3 regions of the Chromobacterium sp. genome follow, and region 3 is predicted to be linked to each of the others. Evidence: predicted binding sites of a transcription regulator. Region 3 holds the regulator's gene; each other region holds the start of a gene.
What was found. Region 3 encodes FNR, which switches genes on or off when oxygen is low (the NO sensors DNR and NnrR bind a similar motif). Its sites were predicted from a motif close to TTGATNNNNATCAA; they were not measured.
Positions count from the first base shown of each region.

Region 1: a site for FNR is predicted at 1,606-1,619, ahead of ACE3QM_RS08775 (peptidase U32 family protein). Genes of this name have one in related genera too.
Region 2: a site for FNR is predicted at 1,776-1,789, ahead of ACE3QM_RS17080 (adenosylcobalamin-dependent ribonucleoside-diphosphate reductase). Genes of this name have one in related genera too.

Region 1 covers NZ_JAYSGF010000012.1:77,376-80,649, reverse strand. The annotation lists gene ACE3QM_RS08785 (hypothetical protein) at 1-1,108, shown strand, start outside; gene ACE3QM_RS08780 (SirB2 family protein) at 1,140-1,526, shown strand; gene ACE3QM_RS08775 (peptidase U32 family protein) at 1,676-2,692, shown strand; gene ACE3QM_RS08770 (U32 family peptidase) at 2,718-3,274, shown strand, end outside.
Region 2 covers NZ_JAYSGF010000034.1:35,115-38,388, reverse strand. The annotation lists gene ACE3QM_RS17080 (adenosylcobalamin-dependent ribonucleoside-diphosphate reductase) at 1-1,616, opposite strand, end outside; gene ACE3QM_RS17075 (DUF748 domain-containing protein) at 1,870-3,274, opposite strand, start outside.
Region 3 covers NZ_JAYSGF010000041.1:22,624-25,897, reverse strand. The annotation lists gene hemN (oxygen-independent coproporphyrinogen III oxidase) at 1-743, opposite strand, end outside; gene fnr (fumarate/nitrate reduction transcriptional regulator Fnr) at 853-1,599, shown strand; gene ACE3QM_RS18720 (DUF1853 family protein) at 1,647-2,567, opposite strand; gene ACE3QM_RS18715 (RNA methyltransferase) at 2,557-3,274, opposite strand, start outside.

The DNA.
Region 1 (3,274 bases), on a different contig from region 3:
CAGCAGCAACCGCCTGAACGCGCTGCGCGCCCAGGGCCAGCTCGACAGCCGCGGCAACGCCAATATCGACGACGGTATCATCGGCGGCGCCTTCAGCCACAACGGCGCGCAGATTTTCGACGCCACCGGCCAGCCGCGCCAACCGCCGCCGGACACGGTGCGGGTGCGCCACCAGGCCGGGCTGAAAGTGCCGCTGGAGCCGGTGCCGGAATTCCGCCTCGGCGCCACCCGCATCAACGCCAACGATTACCGAGACGCGGCCAATCTCATCATTTACTGGGACCCGGCCGACCGCTCCGCCGACGCGCTGCAGCGCATCCGGATCAGGCTGCAGCATATGGCCGGCGTGCCGGACGGCGCGGTCTACCGGCTGGGCCGGCAGCGCGCCGATGACTGGCAGCGCAACGATCTGTGTCCGGCGCTGCAGCCGGATGGCAAGCGCTGCGCGCCGGTCTCCGGCCAGCCGGTCTTGCGCCTGTGCGAAAGCGACGCGGAAAGCTGTCTGGGTGGCAGCAATGCGCAACAGTGGCTGCTGAAACTCAAGCCGCCGCAGGGCATGCTGCCCGGCGTGGTGCTGTTCGAAGGCAATCTGTCCCTGTACGGCAGGCTGGACAACGCCATCCTCGCCACCGGCCATATCGAAACCAGCAGCAATGTCGAACTGTGGAGCCTGCGCCAGGCCGGCGCGGCGCGTGTGTGCCGCAGTCCGGACTTTCCGGACGCCTACCCGCTGAACCACTGCAGCGTGGACCGCAATGCGTTGCGCGAATCGCCGCTGCTGGGGATCGCGCTGCTGGCCGGCGGCTACGACGCGGCCCAGGCCTTCAGCGGCGGCAAGATCAAGCTGGGCGCCAGCAATCGCATCCATGGCGCGGTGCTGGCCGGCGACACCCTGGACACCGCCGGCAGCACCCATATCTTCGGACCGGTCAGCGCCGCGCTGCAAAGCCGGCCGCCCGGCAGTCCACCACCCTCTCGGCCGCTGAACAGCCTGGGCGCGGAAACCGTGATCGACATCAGCGGTCAGAACGGTTTGCCGGGCGAAGGCGGCGGCACGCCGAACCCGCAAGCGGGCGCGGCGCGGGTATTATGGGCACGCTACCGTTAAGCGCCGTCCAACCAATTAACTTGGGATACCCATGTACCCTTATCTGATCGTCAAACACGCCCATATGGGTTTCGCCTATCTGTCGATTCTGCTGTTCGCCGCGCGCGGCGGCCTGATGCTGAGCGGCAAACAGCACATCCTGGCGCTGAAGCCGCTGCGCATCCTGCCGCACGTGATCGACACCCTGCTGCTGGGCTGTGCCATCGCGCTGGTGGTGATGGGCGGCTGGCCGGTTCTGCAAAGTCCCTGGCTGCTGGCCAAGCTCGCCGGCCTGGTGCTGTACATCGTGCTCGGCACCATCGCGCTGCGCCGCGGCAAAACCAAGCAGACCCGCTTGATCGCCTTCATCTGCGCGCTGGCGACGGTGCTCTACATCCTGCTGGTGGCCAAGACCAAGATGGTGGTGCCGTTCTTCTAGCAAGCCGGCTACGATCAAGCGCGTGTCGCGAGGCGCAACGCCCCAGCTCGCAAACAAACGCCGAGCCCTCCGCCCGCGCTTGACCCAGAACAAGGCCCCGCGACGCGGGGCTTGTTATTGTCGGCGAGTTTTGAACCGGACCGACCAAGATGGCTCTGCATACATCCCTGCCCGAGCTGGTCTGCCCCGCAGGCAGCCTGCCGGCGCTGAAGGCCGCGGTGGATAACGGTGCCGACACCGTTTATCTGGGCCTGAAAAACCAGACCAACGCCCGCAATTTCGCCGGGCTGAACTTCGACGACGCCAGCGCGCGCGAAGGCATCGCCTATGCGCATCGCCACAACCGCAAAGTGCTGCTGGCGATCAACACCTTCGCCCAGGGCGGCGACTCCAGCCGCTGGCGCGCGGCGGTGGACCAGGGCGCGGCGCTGGGCGCCGACGCGCTGATCCTGGCCGATCTGGGCCTGATGGCCTACGCCGCCGAACGCCATCCGCAGCTGCGCCTGCACATGTCGGTGCAAAGCTCGGCCACCAATTACGAAGCCATCAATCTGGCGCGCGACATGTTCGGCATCCGCCGCGCGGTGTTGCCGCGGGTGCTGACGCTGGACCAGGTTCGCCATGTGATCGAGCACACCGATGTCGAGATCGAAGTATTCGGCTTCGGCAGCCTGTGCGTGATGGTGGAAGGCCGCTGCCAGCTGTCCAGCTACGCCACCGGCGAATCGCCGAATACCCACGGCGTATGCTCGCCTGCCAAATTCGTGCGCTGGGAGCCCGGCGAGCGGCGCATGAACGCCCGCCTCAACGACATCCTGATCGATAGCTACCGCGACGACGAGCCCGCCGGCTATCCGACGCTGTGCAAGGGCCGTTTCGAAGTGCGCGACGAAACCTATTACGCGCTGGAAGAACCCACCAGCCTCAATGTGCTGGACATGCTGCCGCAGATCATCGCCAGCGGCGTGGCCGCGATCAAGGTGGAAGGCCGCCAGCGCAGCCCGGCCTATGTGGCCCAGGTGACGCGCGCGCTGCGCGAAGCGCTGGACGCCGCCGGCCGCGACGGCGCGCGCTTCCAGTCGCGCCCGGCCTGGCACCAGGCGCTGGACAAGGTGTCGGAAGGGCAACAGCAAACGCTGGGCGCCTACAACCGGCCATGGAAATGAACGCCGCCCGCGCAGAAAGCCGCCTATGACTACCATCAATCTGCAACTGACGCTGGGGCCGGTGCTGTTCTTCTGGCCGCGCGACACCCTGCTGGACTTCTACGCCGCCGCCGCCGACTGGCCGCTGGACCGCATCTACCTGGGCGAAGTGGTGTGCTCGCGCCGCCAGCAGATGCGGCCGCAGGACTGGATCTCGCTGGCGCGCGATCTGAGCGCCGCCGGCAAACAAGTCACCCTCAGCTGCCAGGCGCTGCTGGAAAGCGAATCCGACCTTCGCCGCGCGCGCCAATTGGCCGCCAACGGCGACATCGCGCTGGAGGCCAACGACCTGGGCGCGATCAAGCTGGCGCGCGAACACGGCCTGCCCTTCGTCGCCGGCCCGCATCTGAACATCTACAACGCCGACACCCTGAAGCTGATCCGCGGCTGGGGCGCCGAACGCTGGGTGCCGCCGGTGGAAATGGACCGCGCCACGCTGGCCGAGCTGCTCGCCCGCTACGCCGAAATCGGCGCGCCCATCGCCACCGAAGTCTTCGCCTGGGGCAAGCTGCCGCTGGCGCTGTCGGCGCGCTGCTTCACCGC
Region 2 (3,274 bases), on a different contig from region 3:
TCGATATAGGGCGCCACCGCCGCCACCATACGCATATGGTCCAGCGCGCTCATTTCCAGCGCGGAGACGAAATAGTCCGGCAAGGCGTCGGTATCGCCGCCCTGCATCCGGTAGACGCGGTAGGCGTGGTCTTCCACCAGGTATTCCTGCTGGCTGCCATCGGCCATGCGTTTCTTGCGGGTGTAGAACCAGGAGAACGGCGGCTCGATGCCATTGGAGGCGTTGTCGGCGAAGGCCAGCGAAATGGTGCCGGTGGGCGCAATCGACAATAGGTGCGAGTTGCGGATGCCATGCTTGCGGATGCGCGCCTTGATCGCCTCCGGCAGCCGGCTGGCGCAATGCGGCGCGGCCAGGTAGGCATCGGCGTCGAACAGCGGGAAGCCGCCTTTCTCGATGGCGATGTCCACCGAGGCATCGTAGGCGGCGTCGCGCATCGCCTCGGAAATACGGCTGGCGAAGCGGCGGCCCTCCTCGCTGTCATAGCGTATCTTCAGCATGATCAGCGCATCGCCCAGGCCGGTGAAGCCCAGCCCGACGCGGCGCTTGGCCTGCGCCTCGCGCTGCTGTTCCTCCAGCGGCCACACCGTCAGATCCAGCACATTGTCCAGCATGCGCACCGACATGCGCACCACTTTCTCGAAGCTCTTGAAGTCGAAGCTGGGCTTGTCGCCAAACGGTTGGCGCACATGGCGGCATAGATTGATCGAACCCAGGTCGCAGCAGCCGTAATCCGGCAGCGGCTGCTCGCCGCAAGGATTAGTGGACTCGATCACCTCGCAATAGGACAGATTGTTGTCCTGGTTGATGCGGGTCATGAACAGCACGCCCGGCTCGGCGTGGTCATAGGTGGAGGCCATGATCTGCCGCCACAGTTCGCGCGCCGGCACCGCGCGGTAGACCCACAGGCCGTCCTCGCGCTGATAGCTGCCGGGGAAGGCGTCGGACGACGGCTCCACCGCGTGGGTCAGTTCCCAGGCGACGTCGGCTTCCACCGCGCGCATGAAGTCGTCGGAGACGCCCACCGAGATATTGAAATTGCGCAAATCGCCCTGGTCCTTGGCGTGGATGAAGTCCTCCACGTCCGGGTGGGAAATGTCCAGCACCCCCATTTGCGCGCCGCGGCGCGCGCCGGCGGACTCCACCGTCTCGCAACTGCGGTCGAACACCCGCATATAGGACACCGGGCCGGACGCGCGGCTATTGGTGCCCTTGACCCGCGCGCCCTTGGGACGGATACGCGAGAAGTTGTAACCGACGCCGCCGCCGCGGCGCATGGTTTCCGCCGCCTGCAGCAAAGCCTCGTAAATGCCCACCTTGCCGTTTTCGGTTTCCGACACCGAGTCGCCCACCGGTTGCACGAAACAATTGATCAGGGTGGCGCGCAGCTCGGTGCCGGCGGCGGAATTGATGCGGCCGCCGGGAATGAAGCCGTTTTCCAGGGCCTGATAGAACAGCGGCTCGAAACGCGCCGGATCGCTTTCCAGCGCCGCCAGCGCCTTGGCCACGCGCAGCCGCACCTCGCCCACGCTTTGCTCGCCGTTCTTGGCGTATTTTTCCAGCAACACCTCGCGGGAGATGTCCTGCTCAGTCATGGCGGCGATGTTTTCCTGCTTCATGGTTCCCGGTTCCTCTTGAATTGCGACCTGCGGCGGCCAGTACGACCCCGTTCCAGCATGCAATGGACTGTGTGGCTCGCAAAAGGTTTCAACACGTCCAATACGCAACATCTGGAAAAGAAAAACGGCGTATTACACTATATGTAGTTACGCCGTTCGTTGACACATATCAAGCGCTATGCCGCGCCGCCACCACTTTTCCCGTTCGTCATGAGCAAAAACACGACGCGCGGCGGCGGCCCGGAATACTGGGTCAGGAGCTCTTCAGCTTGACCTCCAGCGGCACGCCGTCGCGGCCGGCCGAGGCCTTGACCGGCTCGCCCAACTGGATGCGCTCCTGCAAGGACGGGTCGACCTTGACCATGGCCGCGCGCGCGTTGGCGGCGCGTTGCTTGGCCAGTTGCTGCAGGCTGGCGTCGGTGATGCTCTGCGCGGCGATCAACTCCTCGCGCAGCAGCTTGCCCAAGGCCGCGCCGGACGGCCCGCCCGGCTTCAGCGTGTGGCCCAGCAGCTTGAGGCGGCCGATCTGCTTGCCGTACACCGATTTGACCGCGGACAGGATGGCCTCGTCCTGCATGTCCGGCAGCGGCAGCGGCTCGCCGGCGCCCAGTTGATGGCCGGCGGCGGCGAAGATCGCCAGATCGGTCTGCGCGCGCGCCATTTCCTTGCGGTCGGCGTCGGCGTTGTAGCCGCCGCTGATGGACAGCATCAGCTTGGGCCGCTTCACCATCAGCCCAGCCACCTTGACCAGCTTCTCGCGCTCCGGCGGCGCCACATTGGCCTCGCCGGCCACGAAGCGGATATCGTCGAAACCCTCGCCGCCCAGCAAGGCGCCCAGCGCGCGGAACGGCGCGGTCACCACCTTGGTCACCACGTTGACGATGGCTTTCCAGATGATCTTGCCGTAGCTGAACTGCGGATCGTCCAGGCTGCCGGCCACCGGCAGGTCCAGATCGATGCGCTTGTCGCTGTCCTCCAGGATGGCCACCGCCAGCCGCAGCGGCAGCCGCGGGCCCTTGTATTCGCTGTCCGGCAATTCGTCGCCCAATTGCAGGGAATCGATCACCACCCGGTTCTCGCCCTTGAGCTGGCGCTGCTCCAGCAGGTAGCGCAGGTCCACCGACAAGCGGCCGTCCTTGACCTGCCAGCCGGCGAAGTTCATCGAATACGGGTTCAGCGTGCCCATGGAGATATTGCGGAAGGCCAGGGTGATGTCGGTATTGTCGGTGGGCGCCAGCGGCGACAGCGCGCCGCGCACCTTGACGTCGCCGAACTGGTCCACATCGCCGTCCAGCGTGATATTGCCGCGCTGGCTGGCGCGGGTGGACAGGTTCTGGATGGAACCGCGCAGATTGTGCATATCGGACGCGAAGTCCGGCTTCATGCCATGGTCGGCGAACTGCACCCGCCCGCCCTGCACATGGATGGACTTGACCTCCACCAAGGGCAGCGGCGCCGCCTTGGCCGCCGGCGCGGGCGTTGCCGGCTTGCCGCCCTGGCCGGCGAACAGGCGCTTGAAGTTGAGCTCGCGCTTGTCGTCCAGCACCAGCCGCGCCGCCGGCGCTTGCAGCCGCACATCGTTGACCGCCACTTTCAACGGCATGCCCTGGGCGCTGAGGCCGCGCACTTGCAGATCGCGCCAGCCCAACAGCGGCAGT
Region 3 (3,274 bases):
AGCCGGTCCGGCCCGATGGCGATCACTTTGTCCAGCGTGCGGCGCACCGATTCCCGGGTCTGCAGCGGCAGGCCGTAGATCAGGTCTACGCTGACCGACTTGAAGCCGGCATCGCGCGCGGCCTGGATCACCTCCAGCGTTTCCTCTTCGGACTGCACCCGGTTCACCGCCTGCTGCACCGCCGGCTCAAAGTCCTGAATGCCGACGCTGATGCGGTTGAAGCCGAGTTCGGCCAGCTTGAAGATTGTCGCGGCGCTGACTTTGCGCGGGTCTATTTCTATGGAATACTCCCCCTCCTTCAAGAACTCGAAATGAGTCTTGAGCAAGGTCATCAGTCGTTCCAGTTGCGCGTCGGACAAGAAGGTGGGGGTGCCGCCGCCGAAATGCAGCTGTATCACCTGCTCGCGGCGCCCCAGACAGGAGGCGACCATGCGGACTTCTTTTTCCAGATAGTCCAGGTACAAGTCAGCCTTGCTGCTGTCCTTGGTGATGATCTTGTTGCAACCGCAGTAGTAGCAGATAGTGTTGCAAAAAGGTATATGAGCGTACAATGATAAAGGTTTACGGTTGGCGCCGATGCTGCGCTGCCGTAGCCAGTGGATGTAGTCTGTTTCGGCGAAACCCGGCGTAAAGCGATCCGCAGTCGGGTATGACGTATATCTAGGACCTGTCCCGTCGAGGCGCTCGATCAGCGCGCGGTCGAATTCAAAATGGGCAGGAGAAAATGGGTGGGTGGTCTTCATGTCGTATTTGGATAGCAAAACCTCTGGTGGACTGGTAAATTTGCGGAAATCCTGCGAATTTCGCTTTGATAAGGGTCAAGCTTCAGCGCAAGCTTGCACTAAACATGCCATGTCCGATCAGAACCATATCTCTTTGCATAACCTGAAGGTCTCCTGCTCCAACTGCAGCCTGAAGGAACTCTGTCTGCCGGTTGGGCTCAACCGCGAGGAGTTGACCCAGCTTGACGCGGTGATCCGCCAGAGCCGCCGTTTGAAGCGCGGCGAGTACCTGTTCCGCAGCGGCGAGGGCTTCCGTTCGCTGTTCGCGGTGCGCACCGGCTTCTTCAAGACCAGCGTCGCCAGCCAGGACGGCCGTGAACAGGTCACCGGCTTCCATATGTCCGGCGAATTGATGGGCCTGGACGGCATTTCCGCCAATGTACACGGTTGCGACGCCATTGCGCTGGAAGACAGCGAGGTGTGCGAACTGCCGTTCAGCCGCATGGAGAGCCTGGGACGCGAAATTCCCACGCTGCAGCACCATTTCTACCGCTTGATGAGCCGCGAAATCGTTCGTGATCAGAATGTAATGTTGCTATTGGGCAACATGAAGGCGGAGGAGCGCTTGGCCGCCTTCCTGCTCAATCTGTCGCAGCGTCTGTCCACTCGTGGCTTTGCCGCCAATGATTTCATCCTGCGCATGAGCCGTGAGGAAATCGGCAGCTTCCTGGGCCTGAAACTGGAAACCGTCAGCCGCACGTTGTCCAAGTTCCAGCAGCAAGGCTGGATTACGGTAGACCATAAGCATATCCAGCTGGTGATGGTGGACGAGCTAAAAGCGCTGATCTCCGGTTGCGCGCACGCCAACGGGCATTGAGCGCGCAGCGCCGCATTGCTGAAGGCAGGCCATGGGCCTGCCTTTTTTCATGGGCTAGGGCTGCCGGCGATTTGCTCCAACAGCCGCGACAAGGGCGCTTCCTGCGGCCAGCCGGGCGGCACGGCGAAGCCGCGCGCCACTTCATGCCAGCAAGCATCGGCGCCGGCTTGCAGCTCCGCCAGCAATTGCGGCGCCGCCGCCTGTTCCAGCTGCGCGCGCAATGCCGCCGCGGTATGGGTCTGTTCGAAGCCGAGCCGCGCCGGCGCCAGCCAGCTCAGTCTGGGCAGCCAGGCCCAGCGCGAGGCCGTGCTGGAGGCCGGCCATTCGCCGCGCAGCGGCCAGTATTGCCCGTATAGCGGTTGGGCCTGCGGAGGCGGTTCCGGCGCGGTGTCCAGGGCGTGGAACAGCCAGCCGCTGAGCCGGGCGCCTACCGCGCAGCCGGCAAAACCCGACGGCAGCATGGCTTGGGCCGCCGGGTGGCGAGATAGGCGCAGCTGGGTTTGCAATTTACGGGCTTTCAAGGCCCAGGCGTCGCGCAGGCTGGGGCCGGTCAGGGTGTCCGCGTCGCGGCCCAGCTGGAGGTAGAACTTGCTGGCGGTTTCCAGGTGCAGCGGCTGGCCGTCGAGACGCAGCAGGAAGTCGAACTCGCCGATGGTGCGGCCGTCCGGGCCGCGCACCGGCAGATTGTTGGCAAGCAGCTGGATATGCGGCGCCAGCCGGAACCAGAACGATAGCAGCCGTTCCGCGTAATGGCCGAGGCGGCGGGTGGGCTGGCGCGCCAGCCAGCCGTGCAGTTCGGCCGGATCGGCGTCCAGCGCTTGCAGCAGCGCCGGGCCGTCGGCGCCCAGCAGCCGTTGCGGCGCGATGTCGGCGCCGCTGTTCCACGGCGCCGGGGCGGTCAGCAGAAAAGCCAGATCGCGCACCGCCGGGTGCGCGTAGGGCAGGGTGAACAGCGGCTTAGTCGTCATCCTTGGCGGGGGCATCGCGGCGGACTTCGCCGTCGGCGGCGCGCTGAACCTGTTTGAGGAAGCCGCGCAGGATGTCGATTTCCTCGCGCAGCAGGCCGGCGCGGTTGAACAGGGTGCGCATCCGGCGCATCATCCGCTCGCTGTTGCGGCGGCGGAAATAGCCTATCTTGTCCATGGTCTGTTCCAGGTGGCCGCAGAAGCCTTCCACCTCGCCCAGCGCCGCCGCGTCGCTGTCCGCGCGCAGGTAGTCGACGTCCACGCCGGTGTGGCTGAACAGCTCATAAGTCATCACCTGCACCGCCATCGCCAGGTTCAGCGAGAAGTAGTCCGGGTTGCCGGGAATGGTGACCAGGCGATTGCATTGCTCGACTTCTTCGATCGACAGGCCGAAGGTTTCATTGCCGAACACCAGGGCCACCTGTTCGCCGGCGCGGGCGCGCGCCACCAATTCCGGCGTGGTCTGGCGCGGGGTGGACAGCGGGGTGGTCAGCTCGCGGCGGCGGCTGGTCAGCGCGCAGGCGATGGTGACGTCTTGCAAGGCCTCGGCCAGGCTGGACACCACGGTGGCCTGCTCCAGCAGATCCACCGCGCCGGAGGCCAGGGTATTGGCTTCGTCGCTGGGAAACACTTTGGGTTCAACCAGATACAGCCGGCTCAGGCCCATGGTCTTCATCGCCCGCGCGGCGGAGCCGATATTGCCCGGATGG